Regions from separate parts of the Agromyces endophyticus genome, predicted to be linked through region 1. Evidence: predicted binding sites of a transcription regulator. Region 1 holds the regulator's gene; each other region holds the start of a gene.
What was found. Region 1 encodes LexA, which represses DNA repair genes until DNA is damaged. Its sites were predicted from a motif close to TCGAACANNTGTTCGA; they were not measured.

Region 2: the regulator LexA is predicted to act here: its motif matches at 4,711-4,726, upstream of uvrA (excinuclease ABC subunit UvrA).
Region 3: the regulator LexA is predicted to act here: its motif matches at 7,943-7,958, upstream of MUN74_RS08650 (YbaK/EbsC family protein).

Annotation. Positions count from the first base shown of each region.
Region 1 covers NZ_CP095042.1:212,169-222,040, reverse strand. The annotation lists gene MUN74_RS01055 (class I SAM-dependent methyltransferase) at 1-78, opposite strand, end outside; gene hflX (GTPase HflX) at 121-1,650, shown strand; gene MUN74_RS01045 (methylenetetrahydrofolate reductase) at 1,932-2,918, shown strand; gene metE (5-methyltetrahydropteroyltriglutamate--homocysteine S-methyltransferase) at 3,055-5,418, shown strand; gene MUN74_RS01035 (alpha/beta fold hydrolase) at 5,641-6,387, shown strand; gene lexA (transcriptional repressor LexA) at 6,418-7,104, opposite strand; gene MUN74_RS01025 (LysM peptidoglycan-binding domain-containing protein) at 7,264-7,713, shown strand; gene MUN74_RS01020 (histidinol-phosphate transaminase) at 7,792-8,892, shown strand; gene hisB (imidazoleglycerol-phosphate dehydratase HisB) at 8,889-9,503, shown strand; gene hisH (imidazole glycerol phosphate synthase subunit HisH) at 9,500-9,872, shown strand, end outside.
Region 2 covers NZ_CP095042.1:3,883,651-3,893,522, forward strand. The annotation lists gene rpsA (30S ribosomal protein S1) at 1-1,164, shown strand, start outside; gene MUN74_RS17580 (DUF4126 domain-containing protein) at 1,289-1,900, opposite strand; gene coaE (dephospho-CoA kinase) at 1,951-2,580, shown strand; gene uvrB (excinuclease ABC subunit UvrB) at 2,590-4,656, shown strand; gene uvrA (excinuclease ABC subunit UvrA) at 4,781-7,672, shown strand; gene uvrC (excinuclease ABC subunit UvrC) at 7,677-9,641, shown strand; gene rapZ (RNase adapter RapZ) at 9,686-9,872, shown strand, end outside.
Region 3 covers NZ_CP095042.1:1,935,934-1,945,805, reverse strand. The annotation lists gene MUN74_RS08695 (nucleoside deaminase) at 1-494, shown strand, start outside; gene MUN74_RS08690 (SOS response-associated peptidase) at 483-1,244, opposite strand; gene MUN74_RS08685 (flavin-dependent oxidoreductase) at 1,381-2,766, shown strand; gene MUN74_RS08680 (MarR family winged helix-turn-helix transcriptional regulator) at 2,771-3,232, shown strand; gene MUN74_RS08675 (YybH family protein) at 3,246-3,623, opposite strand; gene MUN74_RS08670 (RNA polymerase sigma factor) at 3,701-4,231, shown strand; gene MUN74_RS08665 (MBL fold metallo-hydrolase) at 4,238-4,987, opposite strand; gene MUN74_RS08660 (purine-cytosine permease family protein) at 4,984-6,507, opposite strand; gene MUN74_RS08655 (TetR/AcrR family transcriptional regulator) at 6,618-7,256, opposite strand; gene MUN74_RS08650 (YbaK/EbsC family protein) at 7,321-7,860, opposite strand; gene MUN74_RS08645 (hypothetical protein) at 8,009-8,515, shown strand; gene MUN74_RS08640 (NAD(P)H-dependent flavin oxidoreductase) at 8,534-9,586, opposite strand; gene MUN74_RS08635 (flavin reductase family protein) at 9,583-9,872, opposite strand, start outside.

The DNA of each region.
Region 1 (9,872 bases):
ACCGGCCAGCGCGACGCGGATGGTGCGGGTGCGTGCATCGCTCGAGGGCGCGGCGGAGAAGTAGTGGTCGGAACTCATGTAGGGGAACCTATCGCAGCGATCGGAAGTAGGGTTAACACGATGAATGAAGCCGAACAGAACACCGCCGACGACGCGGTCGAGCGCGTGCTCCGAGGCGCCGAGACGAGGGCCGGGGTCACCCGGTTCGGCGGCGGTGCCGCCGAGGCCATCATGGCGACCGGTGCGGATGCAGCAACCGGGCCCGACACCGACGGCGAGCAGTACGACCGCGAGGAGCGCGCTGCGCTGCGTCGCGTCGCGGGCCTGTCGACCGAACTCGAAGACGTCACCGAGGTCGAGTACCGGCAGCTCCGGCTCGAGAACGTCGTGCTCATCGGCGTCTACTCCCAGGGGTCCCTCGACGACGCCGAGAACTCGCTGCGCGAGCTCTCCGCGCTCGCGGAGACGGCCGGTGCACGCGTCCTCGACGGCGTGCTGCAGCGCCGCCCGCACCCCGACCCCTCGACCTATCTCGGCCGCGGCAAGGTCGAAGAGCTGCGCCACATCGTCGCGTCGCTCGGCGCCGACACGGTCGTCGCCGACACCGAGCTCGCTCCGAGCCAGCGGCGTGCGCTCGAAGACGCAGTGAAGGTCAAGGTCATCGACCGCACCGCCGTGATCCTCGACATCTTCAGCCAGCACGCGAAGAGCCGCGAGGGCAAGGCGCAGGTCGAGCTCGCCCAGCTCGAGTACCTGCTCCCTCGCCTGCGCGGCTGGGGTGAGTCGATGTCGCGCCAGGCCGGTGGCCAGGTCGGCTCCGGCGGCGCGGGCATGGGCTCGCGCGGTCCCGGTGAGACGAAGATCGAGCTCGATCGCCGTCGCATCCACTCGCGCATGGCGAAGCTCCGCCGACAGATCGCGGGCATGAAGCCCGCTCGCGAGGCGAAGCGCGCCAACCGGCGCCGCAACGCGGTGCCGTCGGTCGCGATCGCCGGGTACACCAACGCCGGCAAGTCGAGCCTGCTCAACCGCATCACCGGTGCGGGGGTGCTCGTCGAGAACGCCCTGTTCGCGACCCTCGACGCCACCGTCCGGCGCAACACGACGGCCGACGGGCGCGTCTACACGATCGCCGACACCGTCGGCTTCGTGCGCAACCTGCCGCACCAGCTGGTCGAGGCGTTCCGCTCGACGCTCGAAGAGGTGGGCGACGCCGACCTCATCGTGCACGTCGTCGACGCGGCGCACCCCGACCCCGCGGGGCAGATCGCGACCGTGCGCGACGTCATCGGCGAGGTCGGCGCCCGCGACATCCCCGAGCTCGTCGTCTTCAACAAGGCCGATCTCGTCTCTCCTGAAGACCGTCTCGTGCTGCGTGGCCTCGAGCCCGATGCGGTGTTCGCCTCCGCGCGAACGGGCGAAGGCGTGGCCGACGTGCTCGCCGCGATCGGCGAGATGCTGCCCGATCCGGCGATCGAGGTCGAACTCCTCGTGCCGTACGACCGCGGCGACGTGGTGTCGGCCCTGCACGAGCAGGCACGCGTACTCGACCTCGACTACGTCGAGGACGGCACGCGGGTGCGCGCCCTGGTCTCGCCCGAGCTCGCCGGCCAGTACGCCGAGTTCGGCGCCCCGGTCGCGGCGGCCTAGATCGGCACGGCCCGCCCCGTCGGAGCCTCGAGGCGACCGTCCGACTCGGACGCCGCGACCCGCGCCGCGGCATCCGAGCCGATGTCATGCCGGGTCATATTGACCCGGCCGCAGACTCGGCGGCGTATCGTCACTCGTGATCGTCGGCGACGGGCCGGATGCCCGCCGCCTGGAGCGACCGCCGAGCCCGGCACCCGCCCGCGTGACCCATCCGCCGTGAGGCGGTGGCCGCGGCCTGCCGTGCCACCACCGCCATGCGGCATCCCATCGAGGAGTCCGACATGGCTGCGACCGGAGCCGCCGGCACCCCCGGGGCAGGCGACTGTACCGAGCGCCCGCCCATCTCGTTCGAGCTGTTCCCGCCGCGAACGGATGCGGCGGCGATCGCGCTCGGCCGAACGATCGACCGGCTCGCCGAGGTCGATCCCGCATTCATCTCGGTGACCTTCGGCGCCGGCGGGTCGCAGCGCGGGCGGTCGCTCACGGTGCTGCGCTACATCCTCGAGCACACCTCGGTCGAGCCCATGGCGCACCTGACCTGCGTCGGCTCGTCGCACGCGGAGGCGAACCGGCTCGTGCGCGAGTTCCTCGACGCAGGCATCACGAGCTTCCTCGCGCTGCGCGGCGATCCGCCCGAGGACGCGGATGCCGAGGACGGCCCCGACGCCGGCCTCGGCGACCTCGGCACGGCGGCCGAGCTCGTGCAGCTCATCCATCGCGTGCAGGAGGAACGCGAGCCGTTCGGCGAGGCGGACGTCCCCGGTGCGCCGCGCGCCCGCCGCATCGGCGCCCGCCCGCGCCCTGAGCGGGTGGCCGTCGCGGCGTTCCCCACGGGGCATCCGCGCTCGCGGGGCCTCACCCAGGACGTCGACACGCTGCTCGCGAAGGAGGTCGCAGGGGCGACGCTCGCGATCACCCAGTTGTTCTGGCACGCCGACGACTACCTCGGCTTCGTCGAGCGTGCCCGTGCGGCCGGGGTGACGATCCCGATCCTGCCCGGGCTCATGCCGGTGACGAATCCGGCACGCCTCGCCCGGCTCACGGAGCTGACCGGCGTCGAGCCGCCGGCCGACCTCGCGATCGACCTCGAGATCGAGCCCGACGTCGACGCCCGAACCGAGATCGGTGAGCGGCACGCCGCCGAGCTCGCCGCCGAGGTGCTCCGCGGCGGCGCTCCGGGCCTCCACCTGTACACCTACAACCGGCACGAGACCGTGCTGTCCGTGCTCGACCGGCTCGGGCTCGGCGCACGCGCCGGACGGAGCTGAGCCCGGCCGCCCCGCGCACCGACCGACCGCCACTTCCACACCACCATCACGGTCGCGAGCCCGACGCCCGCGACCCATGCCGACGACCCGCGAACCCCGCGGTGCTTCGGCGTACCCGAAATCGAGAGGAACAGCCATGACCGCATCCACCACGCCCTTCCCGACCGGAACCGTGCTCGGCTATCCGCGCATCGGGCGTCGCCGCGAGCTCAAGCGCGCCGTCGAGGCGTACTGGGCCGGCGCGATCGACGAAGCCGAGCTCGAGGCTCGCGCTGCGCGGCTGCGCGCCGAGACGCGCGAACGGCTCGCGACGCTCGGCCTCGAGCGCACCGGATCGGCCATTCCCGAGTCGTTCTCGTACTACGACCAGGTGCTCGACGCCGCCGTCGCCGTGGGCGCCGTGCCCGAGCGGTTCAGCGACCTCCGCGACGAACGAGGCGGGCTCGACCTCGCCGGTTACTTCACGGTGGCCCGGGGCGAGGGCGAGCGCGCACCGCTCGAGATGACGAAGTGGTTCGACTCGAACTACCACTACCTCGTGCCCGAGATCGGCCCCGAGATGGAGTTCTCCCTGCACGCAGAACGCCTCGTCGCGCAGTTCGCCGAGGCGAGGGCGGCGGGCTTCGTGACGCGCCCGGTCGTCGTCGGACCGGTCACCTTCCTCGCGCTCGCGAAGGCCGTCGACGGTGCGCCCGCGGGCTTCCGGCCGCTCGACCGCCTCGACGACCTCGTCGCCGTGTACGCGGCGCTCCTCGCCGAGTTCGCCCGCGCCGGTGCGGAGTGGGTGCAGCTCGACGAGCCCGCCCTCGTCTCGGAAGCCCTCGACGTGCCGCGCGGCCGGGTGCTCGCCGCAGCGGCGGCGGCCTACGCCCGGCTCGGCGCGCTCGAGTCGCGTCCCGCCCTGTTCGTGGCCGCGCCGTACGGCGCGCTCGACGAGGCCCTGCCGGTGCTCGCCGCGACGCCCGTCGAGGCCATCGGCCTCGACCTCGTGCGTGGTGCCGTCCCACCGGCATCGGATGCCGCGACCGAGGCCGCCCTCCGCGCCAAGACGCTCGTCGTGGGCGTCGTCGACGGGCACAACATCTGGCGCGGCGACCTCTCGGCCGCCCTCGACCGGGCCGAGGCGTTGCGCGAGCGCGCCGGCGCCGTCGCCGTGTCGACGTCCACGTCGCTGCTGCACGTGCCGCACGACGTCGACGACGAGACCCGCCTCGACCCCCGGCTGGTGAGCTGGCTCGCCTTCGCCGACCAGAAGGTGGGCCAGGTCGCGACCCTCGCCCGGGGGCTCGTCGAGGGGCGCGACGTCGTCGCGGAACCTCTGGCCGCCGCATCCGCCGCCCTGCTCGACCGCGCCGGTGCACCCGGCGTGCGCGTTCCCGCGGTGCGGCAGCGCCTCGCCGACCTCGTCGACGCCGACTTCCACCGCGGCGCCGAGGCCGAACGCGTCGCCGCGCAGGCCTCCCTCGACCTGCCCGAACTGCCCACCACGACGATCGGTTCCTTCCCGCAGACCGGCGAGCTGCGCGCGGCACGGGCGCGCCTCGTGCGCGGCGAGCTCGACGCCGGCGGGTACGAGGCGCTCATGCGCGCGGAGATCGAGCGGGTCGTGCGCCTGCAGGAGGACCTCGGCCTCGATGTGCTCGTGCACGGCGAGCCCGAGCGCAACGACATGGTGCAGTACTTCGCCGAACTGCTCGACGGCTTCGCGGTGACCGAGCACGGCTGGGTGCAGTCGTACGGCTCCCGGTGCACGCGGCCGTCGCTGCTCTGGGGCGACGTCTCGCGCCCGGCGCCGATGACGGTCGAATGGTCGGCGTTCGCGCAGTCGCTGAGCGACAAGCCCGTGAAGGGCATGCTCACGGGCCCGGTCACGATCCTCGCGTGGTCGTTCGTGCGCGACGACCAGCCGCTCGCCGACACCGCGCGTCAGGTCGCACTCGCGCTGCGCGACGAGATCGCCGACCTGGAGGACGCGGGCATCAGGATCATCCAGGTCGACGAGCCCGCGCTGCGCGAGCTCCTGCCGCTGAAGATCGCCGACCAGCCGGCGTACCTCGATTGGTCGGTCGGGTCGTTCACGCTCGCGACGGCGGCCGCGGCGCCCGCGACCCAGGTGCACACGCATCTCTGCTACTCGGAGTTCGGCGTCGTGATCGACGCGATCAAGGGCCTCGACGCCGACGTGACCTCGATCGAGGCGGCCCGCAGTCGCATGGAGGTCGTCGACGACCTCGCAGAGAGCGGCTTCGACCACGGCATCGGGCCCGGGGTCTACGACATCCACTCGCCGCGCGTGCCTTCGGCGGTTGAGCTGCAGGAGCTGCTCGAACGGGCCGCGGCCGGGATCCCGGCAGGCCGGCTGTGGGTGAACCCCGACTGCGGGCTGAAGACCCGTGGCTACGACGAGACGGTCGCATCGCTCGCGAACCTCGTCGAGGCGACGCGGGCGGTGCGCGCAGGGCTGGCCGCCGAACGCACCGGCATCGGCGCGGCAGGCTAGGTCGACGGCGGGCGGATGCCGCGTGCCGGCGTCCGCCCGCCAGTCGTGCCAGTCGTGCCGGCCGAGCCGGCAGTGCCGGCAGTGCGGGCTGTGGCGGGGGGCGACACCGCGGCACCGACCCTGACACGGCCACGCGCACCGACGTCGAGCACTTCGACGACGCACGGCTGGTTCGCAAGGTTCGCCGGGGCGACGCTCAGGCGGGCGACGTACCGTCGACGCATGCGACTCGCGGTTCACGAGACGGGCGCCGGCGCCCGCACGGCCATCCTCATCCATGGCATCATGTCGGACTCGCGGGCGTGGCATCGCGTCACGGGCGAACTCGAGGCGCAGGGGTTCCGCGTGCTCGCGGTGGACCTCGCGGGGCACGGACGCAGCCCCAGGGCCGAGCGCTATTCACCCGCCGCATGGGCCGACGACGTCGTCGAGACGGTCGCGCCGATGCTCGACGGCCAGCCCGACGTGGTGCTCGGGCACTCGCTCGGCGGTCTCGTCGCGAGCCTCGTCGCCGATCGGCTCGCACCGCGCGCCGCGATCTACGTCGATCCGGCCTTCGCGTTCCCGAAGGGTCCGCTCGGGCTCGCCTACAAGCTCTTCTTCGCGATCGCGCCGAAACCCCGGCGCAACGCGCTCGTGCGGATGAACCCGAAATGGAGCGCCGTCGACGTCGACATCGAGCTCGCGACGCTGCGCGACTGGGACAAGCGCACGATCCTCGGGTTCGCCGACACCCGGCCGCTCGTGCCCCCGACGAGACTCGTGGCCCCCAGTCTCGTGCTGCTGGCCGAGAAGAGCCTGCTGATCACCGACCGGGTGGCCGCCGACCTGCGACGGCGCGGCATGACCGTGGCGACGGTCCCGGGCACGGGGCACACCGTGTTCCGCGACGACCACGCGGGCTTCATGCACGCGATCGGGGAGTGGCTCCGGTCGGTCGGCCAGCTGGGCGGGACGGCGACCGCCTGACCCCTCCGGTTCGATCGCGGCCGGCGGCCGTCAGACCGTGCGCAGCACGGCCACGACCTTGCCGAGCACTTCGGCGTGGTCGCCGAGGATGGGCTCGAACGCCGTGTTGCGCGGCAGCAGCCAGGTGTGACCGTCGCGCTGGCGGAACACCTTGACGGTCGCCTCGCCGTCGAGCATGGCCGCGACGATCTCGCCGTTCTCGGCGGTTCGCTGCGAACGCACGACGACCCAGTCGCCGTCGCAGATCGCCGCATCGACCATCGAGTCGCCGACGACCTTCAGGATGAACAGCTCGCCCTTGCCCACGAGCTGGCGGGGGAGCGGGAACACCTCGTCGATCTGCTGCTCGGCCGTGATCGGCACGCCCGCGGCGATGCGACCGACGAGCGGCACCATCGCGGCGTCCGCGACGGGCGCGGGCTCGCCCGCCGACGGTGCACGCTCGTCGAGCCCGGGGAGCTCGATGAGGACCTCGAGGGCGCGCGGGCGGTTCGGGTCTCGCCGCAGGTAGCCGGCCAGCTCCAGCTGGTTGAGCTGGTGCGTGACGCTCGAGAGCGACGAGAGCCCGACGGCATCGCCGATCTCGCGCATGCTCGGCGGGTAGCCGCGGGTCGCGACCGACCGCTGCACGACCTCGAGGATCGCGATCTGCTTCGCGCTCAGGCTCTTGCGGCGGCGTGCCCTGCCGGTCTCGCGCACGTCGTTGTCGCTCTTCACGCTCTCCGCCCCTCGTTGCGATCGCCGCTCGCGATCGGATGTCGGTGGTGTCTGCTGGACTGTTTCCCAGACATTCGAAACTGTATCCGCCGCAGCAGTGCCCGGCAAACATTCGTTCGAGTGTGTCGCGAGATCGGTCGAGGAGAATTCCGCGGGCGAATGCTTGCGACCGAACGCATTCGAATATATATTCGGAACAAAGATTCGCATCCGGCCCTCCCGGCCGAGGGCCGGATGCAGTCCACGCAGGAGGATGACATGAGCGCAGCGATCATGACGACGAGCGACTACCCGGCACGGGCGCGCACCCGGCTCCGGCTGACGCGTCGTGGGCGAGTGGTGTTCACGACCCTCGCGGCGCTGCCGATCGCGATCTGGGTGTTCGCCGCCGCGTTGAACGCGGGCGGTGCGGCCGCCGATCTCACGGGCGGCGGTTCACTGCACTATGTCACGGTCGATGCCGGAGGCTCGCTGTGGGAGATCGCCGAGGCGATCGCACCCTCGGCCGACCCGCGCGACACGATCGCCGAGATTGTGCGGCTCAATCAGCTCGACGGTGCGACGATCGAGCCGGGTCAGCGACTGGCCGTGCCTGCTGCCGGGGAGTAGCCCGTACGCGCCGGCGCGGCGCCTGTCACACGATGTCGCAGTCGTCGTCGGCGCGATCTGCGTGGCTAGGCTGGATCGGTGACGAGTCTCGACGACCTTCCCATCCGCGATGACCTGCGCGGCCGTTCTCCGTACGGCGCCCCGCAGAAGGCCGTGCCGGTCGCCCTCAACGTCAACGAGAACACGCATGCCATCCCCGAAGACGTCGCCCACGACATCGTCGCCCGTGTCGCAGGCGCGATCCTGCGGCTGAACCGCTACCCCGACCGCGAGTTCACCGAGCTGCGCGAGGCGCTCGCGCGGTACCTCGGACACGGACTGTCGCCCGACCAGATCTGGGCGGCCAACGGCTCCAACGAGGTGCTGCAGCAGGTGCTGCAGGCCTTCGGCGGACCAGGTCGCTCGGTGCTCGGCTTCGCACCCACGTACTCGATGTACTCGCTGCTCGCCTCGGGCACCGGCACCCGCTGGATCTCCGCCGATCGCGACGACGACTTCGAGCTGAGCCCCGAGACGGCGGTGGCGGCGGTACGCGAGCACGACCCCGACCTCGTCTTCCTCTGCGCGCCGAACAACCCGACGGGCACGCCGCTGTCGCTGGACACCGTGCGCTCGGTCGCCGATGCCGCACGCGGCATCGTGGTGGTCGACGAGGCGTACTTCGAGTTCGCCGACCGCGGCACGCCGAGCGCGCTCACGCTGCTCGAGGGGCGGCCACGGCTCGTCGTGTCGCGCACGATGAGCAAGGCGTTCGCCTTCGCCGGAGCTCGCGTCGGGTACCTCGCCGGCGACCCGGCGACGATCGACGCGCTGCGGCTCGTGCGGTTGCCGTACCACCTCTCGGCGCTCACCCAGGCGGCCGCGCTCGGTGCGCTCGCGCACGCCGACGAGATGCTCGCGATGGTCGACGACATCCGCCGCCAGCGCGAGCGCATCACGACCGAGCTCGCGCGCCTCGGCTTCGCCCCGCACCGGAGCGGCTCGAACTTCGTGCTCTTCGGCGGCGTCGACGACCCGCACGCGGTGTTCGAGGGGCTCCTCGCACGCGGCATCCTGATCAGGGAGCTCGGCATCCCCGGGCACCTGCGGGTGAGCGCCGGCACCGAGGCCGAGACCACGGCGTTCCTCGAGGCGATCGCCGTCTTCGCGCCGAACGCGACGAATAGGATCGAAGCATGACCGCCCAGTCCCCGTCGCGCACGGCGCGAGTGCAGCGCGAGACCAGCGAATCGAGCATCGACCTGTCGATCGACCTCGACGGCACCGGGGTGAGCGACATCGAGACGGGCGTGCCCTTCTACGACCACCTGCTCACGGCCTTCGCGAAGCACTCGCTCACCGACCTGACCGTGCGCGCGTCGGGCGACCTGCACATCGACGTCCACCACACCGTCGAAGACACGGGCATCGTGCTCGGGCAGGCGATCCGCGAGGCGCTCGGCGACAAGCGCGGCATCTCGCGCTACGGCGACGCGCTCGTGCCGCTCGACGAGGCGCTCGCGCAAGCGGTCGTCGACATCTCCGGCCGGCCGTTCCTCGTCCACACGGGCGAGCCGCAGGGCTTCGAGTTCCACCTCATCGGCGGCCACTTCACCGGGTCGATGGTGCGGCACGTCTTCGAGGCGATCGCGTTCAACGCGGGCCTCACCGTGCACGTGACAGTGCTCGGCGGCCGCGACCCGCACCACATCGCCGAGGCCGAGTTCAAGGCGTTCGCCAGGGCGTTCCGCCAGGCGAAGGCGCTCGACCCGCTCGTGAGCGGCATCCCCTCGACCAAGGGTGCGCTGTGAGCCGCACGAAGCGCGTGGTCGTGCTCGACTACGGGTCGGGCAACGTGCACTCGGCGGCGAAGGCGCTCGAGCAGGCGGGGGCCGAGGTCGAGGTCACGGCCGACCGCACTGCTGCGCTGGAGGCCGACGGCCTGCTCGTGCCCGGGGTGGGTGCGTTCAAGGCGGTCATGGACCAGCTCCGCGCCGTCCGCGGCGACGAGGTGATCGACCGGCGCCTCGCAGGCGGGCGGCACGTGCTCGGCATCTGCGTCGGCATGCAGGTGCTCTTCGAGCGCGGCGTCGAGCGCGGCGTCGACACCGAGGGTCTCGGCGAGTGGCCGGGCGTCGTCGAGGAGCTGCCGGCCGAGGTGCTGCCCCACATGGGCTGGA
Region 2 (9,872 bases), 580 kb from region 1:
AAGGAAGGCCGCCTCATCCTGTCGAAGAAGCGTGCGCAGTACGAGCGCGCCTGGGGCGACGTGGAGAAGATCAAGGAAGCCGACGGCGTCGTGACCGGTTCGGTCATCGAGGTCGTCAAGGGCGGCCTGATCGTCGACATCGGCCTCCGCGGCTTCCTCCCGGCGTCGCTCATCGAGCTCCGCCGCGTGCGCGACCTCACGCCGTACCTCGGCCAGGAGATCGAGGCGAAGATCCTCGAGCTCGACAAGAACCGCAACAACGTCGTGCTCTCGCGCCGTGCGCTCCTCGAGCAGACGCAGTCCGAGTCGCGTTCGACGTTCCTCGCGAACCTGCACCCGGGCCAGATCCGCAAGGGCGTCATCTCGTCGATCGTCAACTTCGGTGCGTTCGTCGACCTCGGCGGCGTGGACGGCCTCGTGCACGTCTCCGAGCTGTCGTGGAAGCACATCGAGCACGCCAGCGAGGTCGTCGAGGTCGGCCAGGAGGTCACCGTCGAGGTGCTCTCCGTCGAGCTCGACCGCGAGCGCGTCTCCCTGTCGCTCAAGGCGACGCAGGAGGACCCGTGGCAGGTCTTCGCCCGCACCCACGCGATCGGCCAGGTCGCACCGGGCAAGGTCACGAAGCTCGTGCCGTTCGGTGCGTTCGTCCGCGTGGCCGACGGCATCGAGGGCCTCGTGCACATCTCGGAGCTGTCGGGCAAGCACGTCGAGCTCGCCGAGCAGGTCGTGTCGGTCGGCGAAGAGGTCTTCGTCAAGGTCATCGACATCGACCTCGAGCGTCGCCGCATCTCGCTCTCGCTGAAGCAGGCGAACGAGGGCGTCGACCCCGAGGGCACCGAGTTCGACCCGGCGCTCTACGGCATGCTCACGGAGTACGACGAGCAGGGCAACTACAAGTACCCCGAGGGCTTCGACCCCGAGACCAACGAGTGGCGCGAGGGCTTCGAGGCCCAGCGCGAGAAGTGGGAGCAGGACTACGCTGCCGCTCAGGCTCGCTGGGAGGCGCACAAGAAGCAGGTTGCTGCTTCGCTCGCCGCCCAGGCTGCCGACGACTCGTTCTCGGCCGGCGGTGCCTCCTACTCGAGCGACTCGGCCGGCGCGGGCACCCTCGCCGACGACGCCTCGCTCGCGGCACTGCGCGAGAAGCTCTCGAGCAACAACTGATCGCATCCGCGACACGACTGAAGGCCGGTTCCCTCTGGAACCGGCCTTCGGCCGTTTCCGGGCGGCGTTCGCGGGATGCCCCGTGCGGTTCGGCGACGGCCGTGCGACGCCGAGCGGGCGGTCGTCAGGGCGCTGAAGCGGGATGCGCCGTGGCCGCCGTCCTGCGCGCACGGCGCCGGCGCGCGACGAGCACGAGCCCAACCACGAGGGCGATGACGCCGAAGACGACGAGCACGGGCGCGAGGACGGCCGCGAACGCGAGCGCGAAGCTCCCGGCGTCCTCGGCGGCGCTCACGGCGGGTGCGCCGAAGCCGAAGGTCGCCGCGTTGACGACCGGGCGGGCCCCCGCCTTCACGAGATGCACGAGGAGCGCCAGGCCTGCGCCGATCGCCACCGGCACCCACGCGTTCGAGGCGAAGAACGACTCGGGATCCGTCACGACGGCGGTCGTGGCGTCGATGCCCGTGCCGAAGACGATGCCGCCGGCCGTCGGGCGCACGACGGTCTGCACGAGGTCGTTCACGGAGTCGAGGCCGGGCACCTTGTCGGCGATGAACTCGATCGCGAGCAGCACCACGAGCACGAGCAGCACCCACTCGTTCGAGAGCCAGGCCCAGGCGGGTGGCAGCTCGACGAGGTCGGTGAACCGGTCGAGCGCCCCGAGCACCACGAGCGGGATCCACGCGTTGAGCCCGGCCGCGAGCGCGAGCCCGGTGCCCGTGAGCAGTTCGATCATCGGCCCTCCTCGTCGGATCGTGTCGAGTCTCGCATGGCTAGAGTGGTGTCGTGTATCTGATCGGGCTCACTGGCGGGATCGCCTCCGGAAAGTCGACCGTCGCGCGCAGGCTGTACGAGCACGGTGCCGTGCACATCGACGCCGACGACCTCGCCCGCCGGGTGGTGGAGCCCGGCACGCCGGGACTCGCGGCGGTGGTCGCCGAGTTCGGCGAGGGCGTGCTGCGCGCCGACGGATCGCTCGACCGGGTGAGGCTCGGCGAGATCGTCTTCAACGACGACGCGGCGAGGGCACGACTCAACGCGATCGTCCACCCGGCAGTTCGCGAGCTCTCATCGCGACTGATCGCGCGGGCCGAGGCCGACGACCCCGACGCGGTGGTCGTCTACGACGTGCCGCTCCTGGTCGAGGCATCCGTCGACCACCCGTTCGACCTCATCGTCGTGACGAACGCGCCGCGTCGCACCCAGGTGAAGCGGCTCGTCGAGGAGCGGGGGCTCGACCTCATGCAGGCCGAGGCGCGCGTCGACGCCCAGGTCGACAACACCCGGCGCCTTGCGATCGCCGACGTCGTGATCGACACCGACGGTTCGCTCGCGAGCACGATGAGCCAGACCGACGCACTGTGGGCGCGTGTCGCGGCGGAGCGCGCCGGACGCGATGTCGGAGGCCGCTCCTAGACTTGGAGCATGCAGGCCACGCGCTCAGTCCGTCCGTTCGAGGTCGTCAGCGAGTACCGTCCCAGCGGTGACCAGCCGCAGGCGATCGCCGAGCTCGCGGGCCGCGTGAACGCCGGCGAGACCGACATCGTGCTGCTCGGCGCGACCGGCACCGGCAAGTCGGCGACGACCGCGTGGCTCATCGAGCAGGTGCAGCGGCCGACGCTCGTGCTCGCGCACAACAAGACCCTCGCAGCGCAGCTCGCGACCGAGTTCAGAGAGCTGTTGCCGAACAACGCCGTCGAGTACTTCGTCTCGTACTACGACTACTACCAGCCCGAGGCGTACGTGCCGCAGACCGACACCTTCATCGAGAAGGACTCCTCGATCAACGCCGAGGTCGAGCGGCTGCGTCACTCGACGACGAACTCGCTGCTCAGTCGGCGCGACGTCGTCGTGGTCTCGACGGTCTCGTGCATCTACGGCCTCGGCACGCCCGAAGAGTACCTCGGCGCGATGATGCCGTTGCAGGTCGGCCAGCGGGTCGACCGCGACTGGCTCATCCGCAAGTTCGTGTCGATGCAGTACCAGCGCAACGACGTCGACTTCTCCCGCGGCAACTTCCGGGTTCGGGGCGACACGATCGAGATCATCCCGATCTACGAAGAGCTCGCCATCCGCATCGAGATGTTCGGCGACGAGATCGAGGCGCTCTACAGCCTGCACCCGCTCACGGGGCAGGTCGTCGCGAAGCTCGACGCCGTGCCCGTGTTCCCCGGGTCGCACTACGTGGCGTCCACCGACGTCATGCAGCGCGCCATCGGCACCATCCGCGACGAGCTCGACGAACGGCTCGCCGAGCTCGAGCGCGAGGGCAAGCTGCTCGAAGCCCAGCGCCTGCGCATGCGCACGACCTTCGACCTCGAGATGATGGAGCAGATCGGCTTCTGCTCGGGCATCGAGAACTACTCGCGGCACATCGACGGGCGCGCGCCGGGCGAGGCGCCGCACTGCCTGCTCGACTACTTCGCCGACGACTTCCTCGTCGTCATCGACGAGTCGCACGTGACGGTGCCGCAGATCGGCGCGATGTACGAGGGCGACTCGTCGCGCAAGCGCACGCTCGTCGAACACGGCTTCCGCCTGCCGAGCGCGCTCGACAACCGGCCGCTGAAGTGGGACGAGTTCAAGAACCGCGTCGGTCAGACCGTGTACCTCTCGGCGACGCCCGGCCGCTACGAGATGGGCGTCGCCGACGGCGTCGTCGAGCAGATCATCCGGCCGACCGGGCTGGTCGACCCCCAGATCGTCGTGAAGCCGTCGAAGGGGCAGATCGACGACCTCCTCGAAGAGATCCGCAAGCGCGCCGAGCGCGACGAGCGCGTGCTCGTCACGACGTTGACGAAGAAGATGGCCGAGGAGCTCACCGACTTCCTCACCGAGGCCGGCGTTCGGGTGCGCTATCTGCACTCCGACGTCGACACGCTCCGCCGCGTCGAACTCCTCACCGAGCTGCGTGCGGGCGTCTACGACGTGCTCGTCGGCATCAACCTGCTGCGCGAGGGCCTCGACCTGCCCGAGGTGTCGCTCGTCTCGATCCTCGACGCCGACAAAGAGGGCTTCCTGCGGTCGTCGACCTCGCTCATCCAGACGATCGGGCGTGCGGCCCGCAACGTCTCCGGCGAGGTGCACATGTACGCCGACGTCCTCACCGATTCGATGAAGCAGGCCATCGACGAGACGACGCGCCGCCGAGACAAGCAGCTCGAATACAACCGCGTCAACGGCATCGATCCGCAGCCCCTCCGCAAGCGCATCGCCGACATCACCGACGTGCTCGCCCGAGAAGAGGCCGACACCGCTGCGCTCCTGGCCGGTCGCGAGGGCCGCAAGAAGTCGCCCGTGCCGAACCTGCGCACCGAGGGCATCGCCGCCGAGGGGGCGAACGACCTCGAAGAGCTCATCCGCGACCTCAACGACCAGATGCTCGAGGCCGCCGGCGAACTCAAGTTCGAGTTGGCCGCGCGCCTTCGCGACGAGGTGTCCGAGCTCAAGCGCGAACTGCGGCAGATGGAGAAGGCCGGCCATCTGGGCTGAGGCGTCGGCAGCCGGGGGATTGCGGGCCGTCGGAGTGACCGCGTCGGCCCTCATTCGAACATCTGTTCGCCCACAGCGCAGCCCTCGCAGCTTCCGTGTCGGTGGTGCTCTCTAGACTCGAAGGGTGCCAGTTTCACGTCTCGATGCCCATTCGCGCCTGAGTGTCCGCGGTGCCCGCGTGCACAACCTGCACAACGTCGACGTCGAGATCCCGCGCGACGCGATGGTCGTCTTCACGGGCCTGTCGGGCTCGGGCAAGTCGTCGCTCGCGTTCGACACGATCTTCGCCGAGGGGCAGCGCCGCTACGTCGAGTCGCTGTCGGCGTACGCCCGGCAGTTCCTCGGACAGGTCGACCGGCCCGATGTCGACTTCATCGAGGGCCTGAGCCCGGCGGTGTCGATCGACCAGAAGTCGACGAACCGCAACCCGCGCTCGACCGTCGGCACGATCACCGAGATCTACGACTACATGCGTCTGCTCTGGGCGCGCATCGGCGTGCCGCACTGCCCGGTCTGCGGCGAGAAGATCCAGCGCCAGACGGTGCAGCAGATCGCCGACCGGCTGATGGAGCTCGAGGCGGGCACGCGATTCCAGGTGCTGAGCCCGGTCGTGTCGAAGAAGAAGGGTGAGTTCGTCGACCTCTTCCGCGACCTGGCGGCGCAGGGCTACTCGCGCGCCGTCGTCGACGGTGAGGTCGTCCGCCTCGACGACCCGCCGAAGCTCAAGAAGCAGGTCAAGCACGACATCTCGGTCGTCGTCGACCGCCTCGTCGCCGGCCCCGAGGTGCTCGGCCGGCTCACCGACTCGCTCGAGACCGCGCTGCGGCTCACCGACGGGCTCGTGCAGGTCAACTTCGTCGACGAAGCGGGCCCCGACGCGTGGCACACCTTCTCCGAGAAGCTCTCGTGCCCGAACCAGCACCCGATCCAGCTCACCGAGATCGAGCCGCGCACGTTCTCGTTCAACGCGCCCTTCGGCGCGTGCCCCGAGTGCTCGGGTCTCGGCACCCGCATGTCGGTCGACGAGGAGCTGCTGCTCGGCGACCCGGCACTCTCGATCGCCGACGGCGTGATCCTGCCGTGGACCTCGCAGGGCAAGAGCCTCTACAACTATTACGAGAAGCTGCTCGACGGGCTCGCCCGCGACCTGGGCTTCTCGCTCGACACCCCGTGGACCGAGTTGCCCGACGAGGCACGCCAAGCCGTGCTCCGCGGTCAGAACTTCGAGGTCAAGGTGCGGTGGCGCAACCGCTACGGCCGCGAGATGAGCTACACCTCGGGCTTCGAGGGCGTCGTGCCCTACATCGAGCGGCAGTACCTCCAGGCCGAGACCGACGTGCAGCGGGCCCGCTGGGCCGAGTACCTGCGCGAGGTGCCGTGCCCGGTGTGCGATGGCAAGCGGTTGAAGCCCGAGGTGCTCTCGGTGCTCATCCACGACCACAGCATCGCCGACGTGGGGCTGCTGAGCCTGACCGACGCCCGGGCGTTCATGGACCGGCTCGAGCTCACCGACCGCGAACAGGCCATCGGCGCGCAGGTGCTGCGCGAGATCAAGCTCCGGCTCGACTTCCTGATCCGGGTCGGCCTCAGCTACCTCGACCTCGCACGTGCCGCGGGCACGCTCTCGGGCGGCGAGGCGCAGCGCATCCGGCTCGCGACGCAGATCGGCTCGGGGCTGACGGGCGTGCTGTACGTGCTCGACGAGCCCAGCATCGGCCTCCACCAGCGCGACAACCGGCGCCTCATCGACACGCTCGTCGCGCTCCGCGACCTCGGCAACACGCTCATCGTCGTCGAGCACGACGAAGACACCATCCGCACCGCCGACTGGGTCGTCGACATCGGCCCCGGCGCCGGCGTGAACGGCGGCACGGTCGTGCACTCGGGCAGCTATGCCGACCTGCTGAAGAACACCCGGTCGCTCACGGGCGACTACCTCTCGGGCCGCAAGGAGATCGCGATCCCGACGCGTCGCCGCCCCATCGACCCCGAGCGCATGATCTCGGTCGAGGGCGCCGCAGCGAACAACCTCCGCGGGGTCGACGTCGAGTTCCCGCTCGGCACGTTCACCGCCGTGACGGGGGTGAGCGGTTCGGGCAAGTCCTCGCTCGTCAACGACATCCTCTACCGGGTGCTCGCGAACCGGCTCAACGGGGCGCGCAAGGTGCCGGGCAAGCACCGGCGGGTCACCGGGCTCGAGCACCTCGACAAGGTCGTGCACGTCGACCAGGCGCCGATCGGGCGCACGCCGCGATCGAACCCCGCGACCTACACGGGCGTCTTCGACCGCATCCGCACCCTCTTCTCCGAGACGACCGAGGCGAAGGCCCGCGGCTATCTGCCCGGTCGGTTCAGCTTCAACGTCAAGGGCGGCCGCTGCGAGGCGTGCTCGGGCGACGGCACGATCAAGATCGAGATGAACTTCCTGCCCGACGTCTACGTCGCGTGCGAGGTCTGCGGGGGCAAGCGCTACAACCGCGAGACGCTGCAGGTGCATTACAAGGGCAAGAACATCGCCGAGGTGCTCGAGATGCCGATCTCCGAGGCGGCAGAGTTCTTCGAGCCGATCTCGGCGATCCACCGGTACCTCAAGACGCTCGTCGACGTCGGCCTCGGCTACGTGCAGCTCGGCCAGAGCGCGACCACGCTCTCCGGAGGCGAGGCCCAGCGCGTGAAGCTCGCGACCGAGCTCCAGCGCCGCTCGAACGGCCGCAGCGTCTACGTGCTCGACGAGCCGACCACCGGTCTGCACTTCGAAGACGTGCAGAAGCTCCTGAAGGTGCTCGGCAAGCTCGTCGAGAAGGGCAACACCGTGATCGTCATCGAGCATTCGCTCGACGTCATCAAGTCGGCCGACTGGATCATCGACCTCGGGCCCGAGGGCGGCTCGGGCGGCGGCCAGATCGTCGCGACCGGCACCCCCGAGCACGTCGCGACGGTGGCCGAGAGCCACACCGGCTACTTCCTGCGCGAGATCTTCGACGCGGCGGCCGAGCGCGCCGACGTCGCCAGCTGAGCCGATGGCGAGCGCGCACGGCGGCGGCGACACCGTTCCGTACCGTCCGAAGGCGGGTGAGATCCCGACGAGCCCGGGCGTCTACCGCTTCCGCGACGCCGAGCGGCGGGTGCTCTACGTCGGCAAGGCGAAGAACCTCCGTGCGCGGCTGTCGAACTACTTCGCCCCGCTCCGCAGCCTGCACGAGCGAACGCGCCGAATGGTCACGACCGCGTCGTCGGTCGAGTGGACGGTCGTCGGCAGCGAGGTCGAGGCGCTGCAGCTCGAGATCACGTGGATCAACGAGTTCCACCCGCCGTTCAACGTCCGGTTCAAGGACGACAAGTCGTACCCGTACCTCGCGGTGACGATGGCCGATGAGGCGCCGCGGGCCTTCGTGACCCGCAATCGCAAGATCCGCGGGGCGCGGTACTTCGGACCGTACCCGAAGGTGTGGGCGATCAACGAGACGCTCGAGATCCTGCTCAGGCTGTTCCCGATCCGCACCTGCAAAGACAGCGACTACCGCCGGGCGATGGCGAGCGGCAAGCCCTGCTTCGCGGGCCAGATCGGCCGTTGCTTCGGGCCGTGCTCGGGGCTCGTCACGATCGAGGAGCACCGCGAGAACGTCGACCGGTTCGTCGGGTTCATGCAGAATCAAGACCGTCGCATCGTCGGCGAGCTCACCGATCGCATGCAGGCCGCCGCCGCCGCCCAGGAGTACGAGGCGGCGGCACGTTACCGCGACCGGCTGCAGGCGGCGAACGCGTTCTTCGAGAAGAGCGCGGTCGTGCTCGGCGACACGGTCGACCTCGACGTGTTCGGCGTCGACCACGACGAGCTCGCCGCCGCGGTGCAGCTGTTCATCGTCCGTGGCGGCCGGGTTCGCGGTGTGCACTCCTGGACCGTCGACAAGGAGCTCGACGTGCCGCTCGGAGATCTCGTCGACTCGATCGTGCAGAACGCCTACGCCGACGGCCTCACTCCGCCGGCCGAGGTCGTCGTGCCCGAGCTGCCCGACGACGCCGCGGCGCTCGAAGACTGGCTGGGCGCCGAGGCGGGTCGCAAGGTGCGGCTCAAGGTCGCCCAGCGCGGTGACAAGGCGTCGCTGCTCGCGACGGCGACGCAGAACGCCCGGCAGACGCTCATGCTGTACAAGACCCGTCGGAGTGCCGACTTCACGACCAGGTCGCGCGCGCTCGAAGACATCCAGGAGGCGCTCGGCATGGCCGAGGCGCCGCTCCGCATCGAGTGCTACGACGTCTCGCACCTGAGCGGCACCAACATCGTCGCATCCATGGTCGTCTTCGAAGACGGCCTGCCGCGCAAAGACGAGTACCGCCGTTTCACCATCCCGCAGTCGAGCGACGACACCGACTCCATCCACCAGGTGCTCACCCGTCGGCTCGCCTACCTCTCACCCGGCGGCGCCGTCACCGATACGGATGCCGCGACCGAGGTGCGTCCCGAGGGCGACGGGCACGTCGAAGGCACGTCCGCCGACGAACTCGTCACTCCCGAACGTCGCAAGAAGTTCACCTACCCGCCCAACCTGCTCGTCGTCGACGGCGGGCAGCCGCAGGTGGCCGCCGCCGCGAGGGCGCTCCGCGAGTCCGGCGTGCAGGGCATCTACCTGTGCGGAATCGCGAAGCGGCTGGAGGAGATCTGGACTCCCGAGAGCGACTTCCCGGTGATCCTTCCGCGCAACAGCGATGCGCTCTTCCTCTTCCAGCGCGTGCGCGACGAAGCGCACCGCTTCGCCATCACCCATCAACGCCAGCGACGCAAGCGCGACATCGGGTCGGTGCTCGCCGAGATCCCCGGACTCGGGCCGGCACGGGTGAAGGAACTCCTGCGTCATTTCGGGTCGGTCACGCGTCTCCGCGCCGCCGACGAGGCGGCCATCGCCGAGGTGAAGGGCATCGGACCGACGCTCGCCGCGACGGTGCACGCGCAGCTGCACGCCGACATGGCGCCCGCACCCCGCTAGGCTGGTGTGTCGGCTGGGTTGGCTTCGGCTGGAAGGGGGCCTGAATGGCGGCGGGGGAGCCCGAACGGCAGGAGATGCTGATCGTCACGGGGATGTCCGGTGCCGGGCGGTCGACCGTCGGCAACGCGCTCGAAGACCTCGGCTGGTACGTCGTCGACAACCTTCCGCCGCAGATGCTGCGGCCGCTCGTCGAACTCGTCGAACGGGCCGGCACGTCGCTGCCGCGGATCG
Region 3 (9,872 bases), 1.7 Mb from region 1:
GACCGCCCACCGACGCCGACCTGGCGTACCTGCGACGTTGCGTCGATCTCGCCCGCGAGGCGCTCGACGCGGGCGACGAGCCGTTCGGTTCGCTGCTCGTCGATGCCGACGGCGTGGTGCGCTTCGAGGACCGCAATCGCGTCGCGGGCGGCGATCAGACGAGGCATCCCGAATTCGAGATCGCCCGCTGGGCCGCCGCCAACCTGACCCCCGACGAGCGCGCCGCGAGTACCGTCTACACCTCGGGAGAGCACTGCCCGATGTGCTCGGCCGCGCACGCGTGGGTCGGCCTCGGCCGGATCGTCTACGCGGGCAGCACCGAACAGCTCGTCGGGTGGCGGCGCGCGTGGGGCCTGCCCGACGGCCCCGTCGCCGCGCTGCCGATCGGCGAGATCGCGCCCGGCATCGACGTATCGGGGCCCGCGCCCGAGCTCGCCGACGAGTTGCGTGCCCTGCATGCGCGCTGCGCGGGGGTCGACGTCTCAGGCTCCTGAGGGCAGCGGGTCGATGAGCGTCGGGTCGCCGGGGTCGATCGCGCGGTGGTTGTTGATCCGCGGGTCGACCTCGTACTCGGTGATCGTCGGGGCGACGCGGTCGGACGCCTCGATCAGGAAGTCGACCATGGCCTGCATGCCGCCCGCATCCAGCTTCGCCGGGTCGAGGTAGCGCTCGATCTCGTCGAGAGGCAGGTACACCGGCATGCGGTCGTGCACTTCGCCCGACGCATCCCTCGCCTCTCTCGTGATGATCGAGGTCGACACCTGCCACTCGCCGTCAGGGAGCTTGCGCGCGGTCGAGATGCCCGCGGCGGCGAGCACGTCGCCTTCGCCGTGCAGGTAGTGCGCGCGCTTCTTGCCGGGCTCGCCCGTCCACTCGAAGTACCCGCGCATCGGCACGATGCAACGGCCTTGGGCGAACGCGCCCTTCCACAGGCCGTTGGTCGCGACCGTCTCGATGCGGGTGTTGAACTGCGGACGCTTCGCGTCTTTCATGAACGAGGGATGGAAGTTCCAGACGGCGGGTTCGAGCCGACGCACGAACTCGCCCGTCTCACGGTCGGCGCGCTCGCGGACGATCGGCACGGTGTCGGTCGGGGCGAGGCTGAAGCTCGGCTGCCAGTCGTCGAAGTCATTCTCGGCGTCGAAGACCGCGGTGAGGTCGTCGACCTTCTGCGAGACCACGAATCTGCCGCACATGGATGCCTCCTGGTCGATGTCGCCCGGGTACATCACCCAGCCTGCCACCGACCTCCGACATGTGCGACGGTATGCAGGCCGCAGGGCCGCTTGCGGCGAAAGAGTTTTGTTGCAAAACTATCTGCACGCACCCGACGAGACCATCCCCCTGCGACCGCGGCGCGCCCATGACAAGGAGGCCATGTTGAAGATCGTCATCGCCGGAGCCGGCATCGGCGGGCTCGCCGCAGCCCTGAGCCTGCACCGCGCGGGCTTCCGCGACATCACCGTGTACGAACGCGTGCGAGAGCTCAGGCCCCTCGGCGTCGGCATCAACCTGCTGCCGCACGCCGTGCGCGAGCTGACCGAGCTCGGCCTCGCCGACGAGGTCGCCTCGATCGGCGTGCCGCCGAGCCGTCTCTCGTACTACAACCGCTTCGGGCAGCCGATCTGGTCGGAGCCGCGCGGCCTCGACGCCGGCTACCGCTGGCCGCAGCTCTCGGTGCACCGCGGCGAGTTCCAGCTGCTGCTCGCCCGCGAGGTCGAGCGCCGGCTCGGGCCCGACACCATCCGCCTCGGCTGCAGGCTCGTCGGCGTCGAGCACCTCGACCCCGAATCCGCCGAGGCGCGTGCCGCCGGGCACGCCGAGTTCGCCCGCTTCGTGCGGTCGGGCGCCGGCGCGGGCGACGACGGTGCGGGCGAGACCTTCGAGGTCGCCGCCGACGTCGTCATCGGCGCGGACGGCATCCACTCGGCGATGCGCGCGCAGGCCTACCCCGACGAGGGCGGTCCGGTTTGGAACGGCCTCATCCTGTGGCGCGGTACCGCGAGCGTGCCCACCTACCTCGACGGCCGCACGATGATCATGGCCGGAGACGGCGAGCAGAAGTTCGTCTCGTACCCGCTCGTCGCGCCCGGCGCCGAGGCAGGCTCAACCCGGCTCAACTTCATCGCCGAGCGCCGTGCGCCCGAGGGGGTCGACGAGACCGCCGACTGGAACCACGCGGTCGACGCGGGCCCCATCGAAGCGCTCTTCGCCGACTGGAGCTTCGACTGGCTCGACGTGCCCGCGGTCATCGCCGCGGCCGACGAGATCCTCGAGTACCCGATGGTCGACCGCGATGCGCTGCCGCGATGGACGTTCGGCGGCTCGACCCTCATCGGCGACGCCGCGCACGCGATGTACCCGAACGGTTCGAACGGTGCATCCCAGGCGATCATCGACGGGCGCACGCTCGCCTTCCACCTGGCGAACGAGGCTGCGGGGGCGGATGCTGCTGCTGGGGCATCCCCTCTCGGAGACAGCGCACGCGCAGCGGCCGTGCGCCGCGCGCTCGAGGCGTACGAGGCCGACCGGCGCCCCGCGACCGCGCGCCTGCTCGAGATGACCCGCCAGCTCGGTCCCGAGAAGGTCATGCAGCTCGCGTACGACCGTGCGCCCGAGGGGTTCGCCGACATCCACGACGTGATCCCCGCCGACGAGCTGCAGGAGATCGCCGACGGGTACAAGCGCACCGCGGGCTTCCACCCGTCCGCGCTCAACGAGCGTGCGTCGCTCACACCCGAGTCGGCTCCGCCGCTGGCAGACTGACCGGATGACCTCCCGGGAGCCGGCCGCCGAACTCGCGCGGCTGAACTCGATCGTCTCGCCGCTGCGGCGCGGCCTGCTCAAGGCCGCCCGCTCGGCCGAGCACCTTCCCGACCTGCCCGATGCGCAGATCGAGGTGCTGCGAGCGCTGCCGCGCGGAGTCGTGCGCTCGCCGGGGGACCTCGCCACCGAGCTCGGACTCAGCCGGCCGACCGTGAGCAACCTGCTGAAGGCGATGGAGGCCGCGGGGCTCGTCGTGCGCACGGCGGCGGCCGACGACCGGCGCCGGGTCGAGGTCAGCGCCTCGACCCGGGCGCTCGGCCTCTTCGACCGGTTCGACCGGGCGAGCGAGGCGATCCTCGTCGACGCGCTCGCCCGGCTCGACGACGCCGACCGTGCCGCGCTCGCCGCGGCGCTGCCCGCCCTCGAGCGGCTGCGCGATGTCGTGCAGGAGGCGGCGCGGGGCTGATCCCGGGTGCCGATCAGACGGTGCCGAACGGGTTGTCGACGACGTAGCGCCAGCCGTGCTGCTCGTCGTGCCGCGCGACGTCGGCCGTGACGCCCCAGAGCGAGACCTCCGAGCCGTCGGGGCCGACGCCGGCGATCGACCACTCGGCCGTCACGAGGCCCGTGTCGCCGCTGACGAACGCGTGCTTCGTGCGCATCGTGATCGGCAGCTGCAGCGCGAGGAACTGTTCGAGTGCCGATCGAACGGCGTCGCCCTCGACCGGCTGGCCGGGCGCGGGCACGAAGACCGCGCCGGGGGCGTTGAGCGCGAGCAGGCCGTCGAGGTCCTGTGCGTTGAAGCGCTCGGCGAAGGCGAGGGGCAGGGCGTCGAGGTTCGCGACGGGAATAGACATGGGGGTTCCGTTCTTCGAGTAGATGACCCGGCGATCGGGTCATCGAGAAAGACGTCGACGAGCGAGAGATGTGACAGATGCCCTCATCCGCCCCGCAGGCGAGGACGCTGCTCGAGCTCATCGCCGATGAACCCCTGCGGCTTCGGCGGCGGGCGATCAGCCTCGGCGTGCGCCCCGACGATGCCGACGACCTGGCCCAGACCGTGCTGCTGCGCGCCTGGAAGGCGATCGACGGCGTGCGCGACCCGGGCGCGGGCACGGTGTGCGCGTGGGTCGACGCGATCGCGCGGACCACGGCGATCGACCACCTCCGCGGGCGGCGCCTCGACGACCGGCTCGACGACGAGTCGCGGGCCCTCGTGCCGGCCGCCGACGATCGACTGGAGGCGCGGACCGACCTGCGGGCGGCGCTGCGGGCGATCGGAGACCTGCCCGAGCAGCTTCGGACTCCGCTCGTGCTCTCGGCGCTCGAGGGCCGCCCGGGCAATGAGATCGCCGAGCTGCTCGGCATCAGCCCGGCGCTCGTGCGGCAGCGCATCAGGAGGGCGCGTCAGCGCCTCGCCGCCGCCGTGCTCGCGGAGCCCGCGATCGGTGCCGACCCGGTCTGATCGTCGTCATGCCGCCGCGAGGTAGTCATCGATGAGCTCGCGCAGCCGCACGCCGTCGAACGAGTCGCCGTGGCCGGGGTGCACGACGCGAACCGGCAGGTCGCGCAGGCGCTGCAGGCTCGTCGCGTAGTCGTCGCGGTCGGACTCGTGGAGCCCGTCGAGCAGCACGTCGTCGTAGATCACGTCACCGCTGAAGAGCGTGCCGGATGCCTCGTCGAAGAGGCAGATCGATCCGGGTGTGTGGCCCGGCAGGTGCAGCACGCGGAGGCAGCGGTCGCCGAGGTCGACAGCGTCGCCGTCGACGAGTCGGGTCGTCGCCGGTGCGGGACGGAGCCGGTACGCGTCGGGATCGAAGCCCGCCGGACGGGCGGTGATGAGCAGGTCGGGCAGCTCCTCGTCGAGGCCGAGCTCGTCGCGGAGGACCGCTCCGCGGATCGAGGCGCCGCGCGGGTCGCCCATGGGCTCGGCGGCGTGGGCGCGCCGATCGTCGAATTCGTGCGCGCCGCCCATGTGGTCGAGATGCGCGTGGGTGACGACGAGCACAGGGTCGTTCGCGAACAGCGCGGGACACTCGTCGCGAAGCGGAGCGACCCCGAGCCCGCAGTCGATCACGAGGTCACGCGCCGAACCGCGAACCTGCCAGATGTTGCCGCGCACGAACTCGTGCACGTGCGGCTCGATGATGCGCGTGATCCGCTCATCGACCGGCTCGACCGCGAACCACCGGTCGACGATCTCGAGCGATGCCGCGCTCATGCGGGAGCACCGACTCGCTCGCCGTCGGCGGAACCGGATGCCTCGCGGTCGGCGCGAGTCGCGGCATCCAGCTTCGCCCGACGCATCGTGCGCGGCGCGAGCAGCGCGTAGAGCCCGCCGCCGACGAGCACCCCGACGAAGGGCGAGACGTCGGCACCGCCGAGGGCGGCCGCGATCGGACCGGTGTAGAACGTCGTGTTCACGCAGAGGGCGGTGACGACGCTGCCGACGCCGAGCGCGAGGCAGCCGGCCGGACTCCAGCCCGCGCGGTGCCAGTTCGGTCCGCCGCGCGACTCGTCCTGCAGGGCGACGCCGTCGTAGCGGTTGCGACGCAGCACGATGTCGACGGCGTAGACGCCGAGGGCGGGCGCGAGCACGGCGATGCTGATCTCGAGCAGGCCGCTGACGGTGCCGAGGAAGTCGGAGACGAAGAGCGCGTAGAGGGTGAGCGCGACCGCGATCACGGCGTCGAACACGACCGTGATCGACCGCTTCCACCTGATACCCGACGCCATGAGCGCGAGACCCGTGCTGTACGCGGTGAGGGCGTTGTTCGTGATCGACCCGATCACGACGACGAGCAGGAAAACGGGGTAGAACCAGGCCGGCACGAGTTCGGCCATCGACTCCTCGGGCACGGACATGTCGACCACGGTGCCGGCGAGCACGCCGAGCGAACCGATCACCACCGCGGGCAGGAACCCGCCGAACGCCGTCCAGAAGGCGACCTTCGCCGGGCTCGATCGCTCGGGCAGGTAGCGCGAGTAGTCGGCGCCGACGAGCCACGAGAGTGGCGCGGAGGCGATGATCGTGAAGCCCGCCGCGGCCGCCGCCCACAGCTCGGCGCCCTCGAGCACGCCGCCGTCGGGCACGTACGACAGGTCGGCGTTCGCGAGCACGAACCAGGCGAGCACGGCGATGCCTGCGAGGAGCGCCCACATCACCCAGCCGCTGATCCTGACGATCGTCGCGTGCCCGTAGACGCTGATCGTGAAGGTGAGGAGCGCGAGTCCGATCACGATCGCGGCCATGACCGCGTCGGGTGCGTCGGGGGCGAACCAGCGCACGAGCGTGAAGCCGACGAGCGCGCCGACGGACAGGTTGATCGCCTCGTAGAGCACGCCGATGAGCCAACCGAGCACAACGTTGACGACGCGGTTGCCCCGCACGCCGTAGAAGCTGCGCGTGATGACCTCGCTCGGCACCCCGGCGGGCGGACCGCTGACCGCGAGGAACCCGACGCCGATGAAGAAGAGGTTGCCGGCGACGACGACCGCGAGCGCCTGCCACGCGTCGAGCCCGAGCAGCACCAGGATGCCGCCGAGCACGAAGTACAGGTAGCTGACGCCCGAGCCCGCCCAGACGGCGAACAGGTTCCGCGGCGTGCCGTGCCGCTCGGCGGCGGGAATGTGGTCGGTGCCGTGCTGCTCGACGCGTCCGGCCCTGGTGTTGGCCTCGAGCGCGGACTCGCCCGTCTCAACGCTGGTGGCCACTGCCACGGTCTCCGTCGTCTCCGCCATCTCGAACGCCTCCTCGCGTTGTTGGCCTTGCGGCCAATTTCAAGCCACGGGGAGAGTATCGCGTGTTGGCCAATTGGTCAATAAGTGCGCAGCGGATGCGCCGAGCCCGGTCAGTCCTCGGGCTGCAGTGCGCCGGGCGGGAGACCGAGCTCGCGCTCGGCGGTGCTGAACACGAAGTCGGTCACGTTCGCGTAGTCGAGGGTGGGCTCGTCGAGTCCGGCGCGCACGGCGGCGTTCGCGGCGAGTCCGTCGACGAGTGCGATGATGCGCATCGACGACTTCGCGGATGCCTCGGGGAATGCACCGCTCGCGATGCCCGCCTCGATGATCGCGTCGAGGTCGGCGACGTCGCCTTCCATCTGCCGGATGACCGCCTGCCGCACCGCGGGGCGATGGGCGCTCTCGCGCCAGGCGTCGAGCCACAAGAGCGCTGCCGGGTCGCGGTCATGCGAGACGTAGAAGCCGAGCACCCGCCGCATGTCGGCGACCGGGTCGCTCGAAGGGCGAGGATCGAGCTCGTCGCGCTCGGCCTCGGCGGCCCGCTCGAAGGCCGCCGCGAGCAGCTCGTCGATCGAGCCGAAGTAGTGCGTGACGAGGCCCTGCGCGACTCCGACCCGGGCGGCGACACGGCGAGCCGTGATCTTGCCGAGGCCGTCGTCGAACGCGAGCGCAACCGCGGCGTCGAGGAGTTCGTCGCGGCGGTCTTCGCGCGGCAATCGCTTGAACGTGCCGCTCTGCGTTCGTGTCATCGTGTTCAGGCTAGCCGTGCCGTCGAGACGGTTTCGAGACGCGTGCTCCTTCGTCGCTCGCTCCTCAACCGGCCGAGGGGATGGCGATCGGCAGCACCTCGGCGCCGGGCAGCCTCGCGAGGTAGGCGCCCGACACGAGCAGCTTCGCGTCGCGGTTGCCGCTGCCGATGATGAGGCGCTCGTGCGCGGCGACCGACTCGTCGACGAGGATCGGCCAGCCATCGGGCAGCCCCACCGGCGTGATGCCGCCGACCTGCATGCCGGTCAGTTCGACCGCGAGATCCATCGGCGCGAACGACAGCTTGCGCGCGTCGAGGTGCCGCCGCACGGCGCCGTTCACGTCGAGCCGGTCGGCGCCGCGCACGAGGCACGCCGCGTACCAGGTGCGCTCGCCGCGGCGGGCCTGCACGACGACGCAGTTCGCACCGTCGGCCGGCGAGATCTCGTAGTGCTCGCAGAACGCCGCGGTATCGGCGAGCGACGCGTCGATCGCGGCGACGAGCACGTCGCCGTCGGGCGCGGCGGCCAGGGCGGCGGCCGTCGGCGCGGCGAGCAGCTCGGGCGAGTCGACGGCGGCCGTGAAGTCGAGGGTTCCGAAGCGCATGGTGGCAGCGTACGCGCCGGCGGCGTGGTTTCGAGACGCGTCGCCGCTTCGCGTCGGCGCTCCTCAACCCGCGATGCGGGACTCGAACTTCCGGTCGATGCCTCGCCCCGAGGCATCCGCGTACGCTCGAAACGAAGGGGAGTGCACCATGGATCTCGAGCCGATGCTGCTGAAGCTCGACCGCATCGCCGGCGGCCGCGCCGCGGGCGTGAAGGTCGACGACGAGCTCGTCGGGCACCCCCGCACCCGCCGCGCGTTCACGTGGATCACCTGGCTGCTCGCCGTCGAGGTGCTCATCGGCGGGGCGGCGTTCGTCGTCGCGGCGGTGCTGCTGTTCAACGGAACCGTGCTCGCGTTCCCCGTGTGGATGCGCATCCTCGTCGTGCTCGGCATGACCGTCACGCTCTTCTACTTCGCCTGGCGGGCGCAGAAGGGCTACCGCTGGGCGTACTCGCGGCTGCGCCTGTTCAGCAAGATCTTCCCGGTCGTGACGCTCGTGATGGCGGCGATCCCCGGCCTCTTCCCGTTCTGGATGGTGACCGAGCAGATCGTGTTCAGCCTCATCCTCATCGGCATCGCAGACTTCCTCGACAGCGACCACATGCGGCAGGTGTTCCGGAAGCCCGACGCGACCGACGCGCCCCCACCGGCCTAGCGCGGGCGCGTCGGCGCCTCAGAACCGGCGTGCGAGCAGGCGGGATGCCTCGGCGGTGAGCTCGTCGATGATGTCGGCGACCGGTCGGGCGGAGCGGAGCAGTCCCACGCCCTGACCGGCATCGAAGGGGACGACGTCGTGCTCACCTGCGGCGTTCGCCCGGGCGAAGTCGGCCTTGAACGCGTCGAGACCGTCTCCGGTGCGCAGCTCGGGTACTCGGTGCTCCCACTCGTCGACGAAGGCGTTGCGGATGACGCGCTCGGGGAATCGCTCGGGCCACGGCAGCGCGAGGGCGGCGTCGGCGGCGGTCGTGTTGACGGTGTCGTCGCCCGTGGCGGCGAAGATCACGGGCCTCGCCGATTCGGGGGTGAGGGTCTCAGGACTGGCGATGAACGCGGTGCCGATCCAGGCGGCGTCGGCGCCGGCCGCGAGCACGGCGGCGAGGCTGCGCCCCGAGGCGATGCCCCCCGCGGCGAGCACCGCAGGGGAGCCGGGTCGACCGGTCGTGCGGCCGGCGGGTTCGGCTGCGTCGCCTGCTCGCCGGTCGTCGAGCGCGTCGAGCACGGCGTCGAGCAGGGCGAGCGTGCCCATGCGCGGGTCGCCGTGACCGCCGCCCTCGGCGCCCCTGGCGACGATCACGTCGACCCCGGCGTCGGCCGCGACGAGCGCTTCGGCGGCCGTGTAGACCTGCGTCGCCGCGAGTGCGCCCGCATCGTGGACGCGCGCGACCCAGTCGAACCGGGTCGCGAAACCGACCGACACGAGCGTCGGTCGCGCCTCGAGCGCGACGTCGAGCATGGCGGGGTCGCGCTCGAGTCCCCAGTGCACCATGCCGATGCCGAACGGACGGGCGTCGGCTCCACCGGCCGCATCGAACTCGGCGAGCTGCGCCGCGAGCTTCGTCGCCGAACCGGAGCTGCCCATGCCGATCGTGCCGAGGGCGCCGGCCCGAGAGACCGCGTCGGCGAACCGTCCGCCGGCCACGCCGCCCATCGGGGCGCTGACGATCGGCGTCGTGAGGCCCAGCGAACGGGACCATGGCGTCGACAGCTGGGGGGTCGCGTCGTTCACGGCTGCGCCTCCTGCTCGGACGCCCACGAGATGAACGCCGGATCGGACGACACGATGCGGGACACCTCTTCACCGCCGTCGCAGCGGCACAGGCTCACGATCGCACCGTCGTCGGTCAGTTCGCGCAGCGCCCAGGTGCCGCCGAAGCTCTCCCAGCGCTCGAGCTCCTGGAGGGGCGTGCGGGCGACGCCGGGCGCCGTGGGCGGCGCCGGCTCCGAGGCATCCGGATCGGGCGACGTCGGTTCGGACAGATCGGGCAGCGCACCCGCGGTCGGCGACTTGCGCG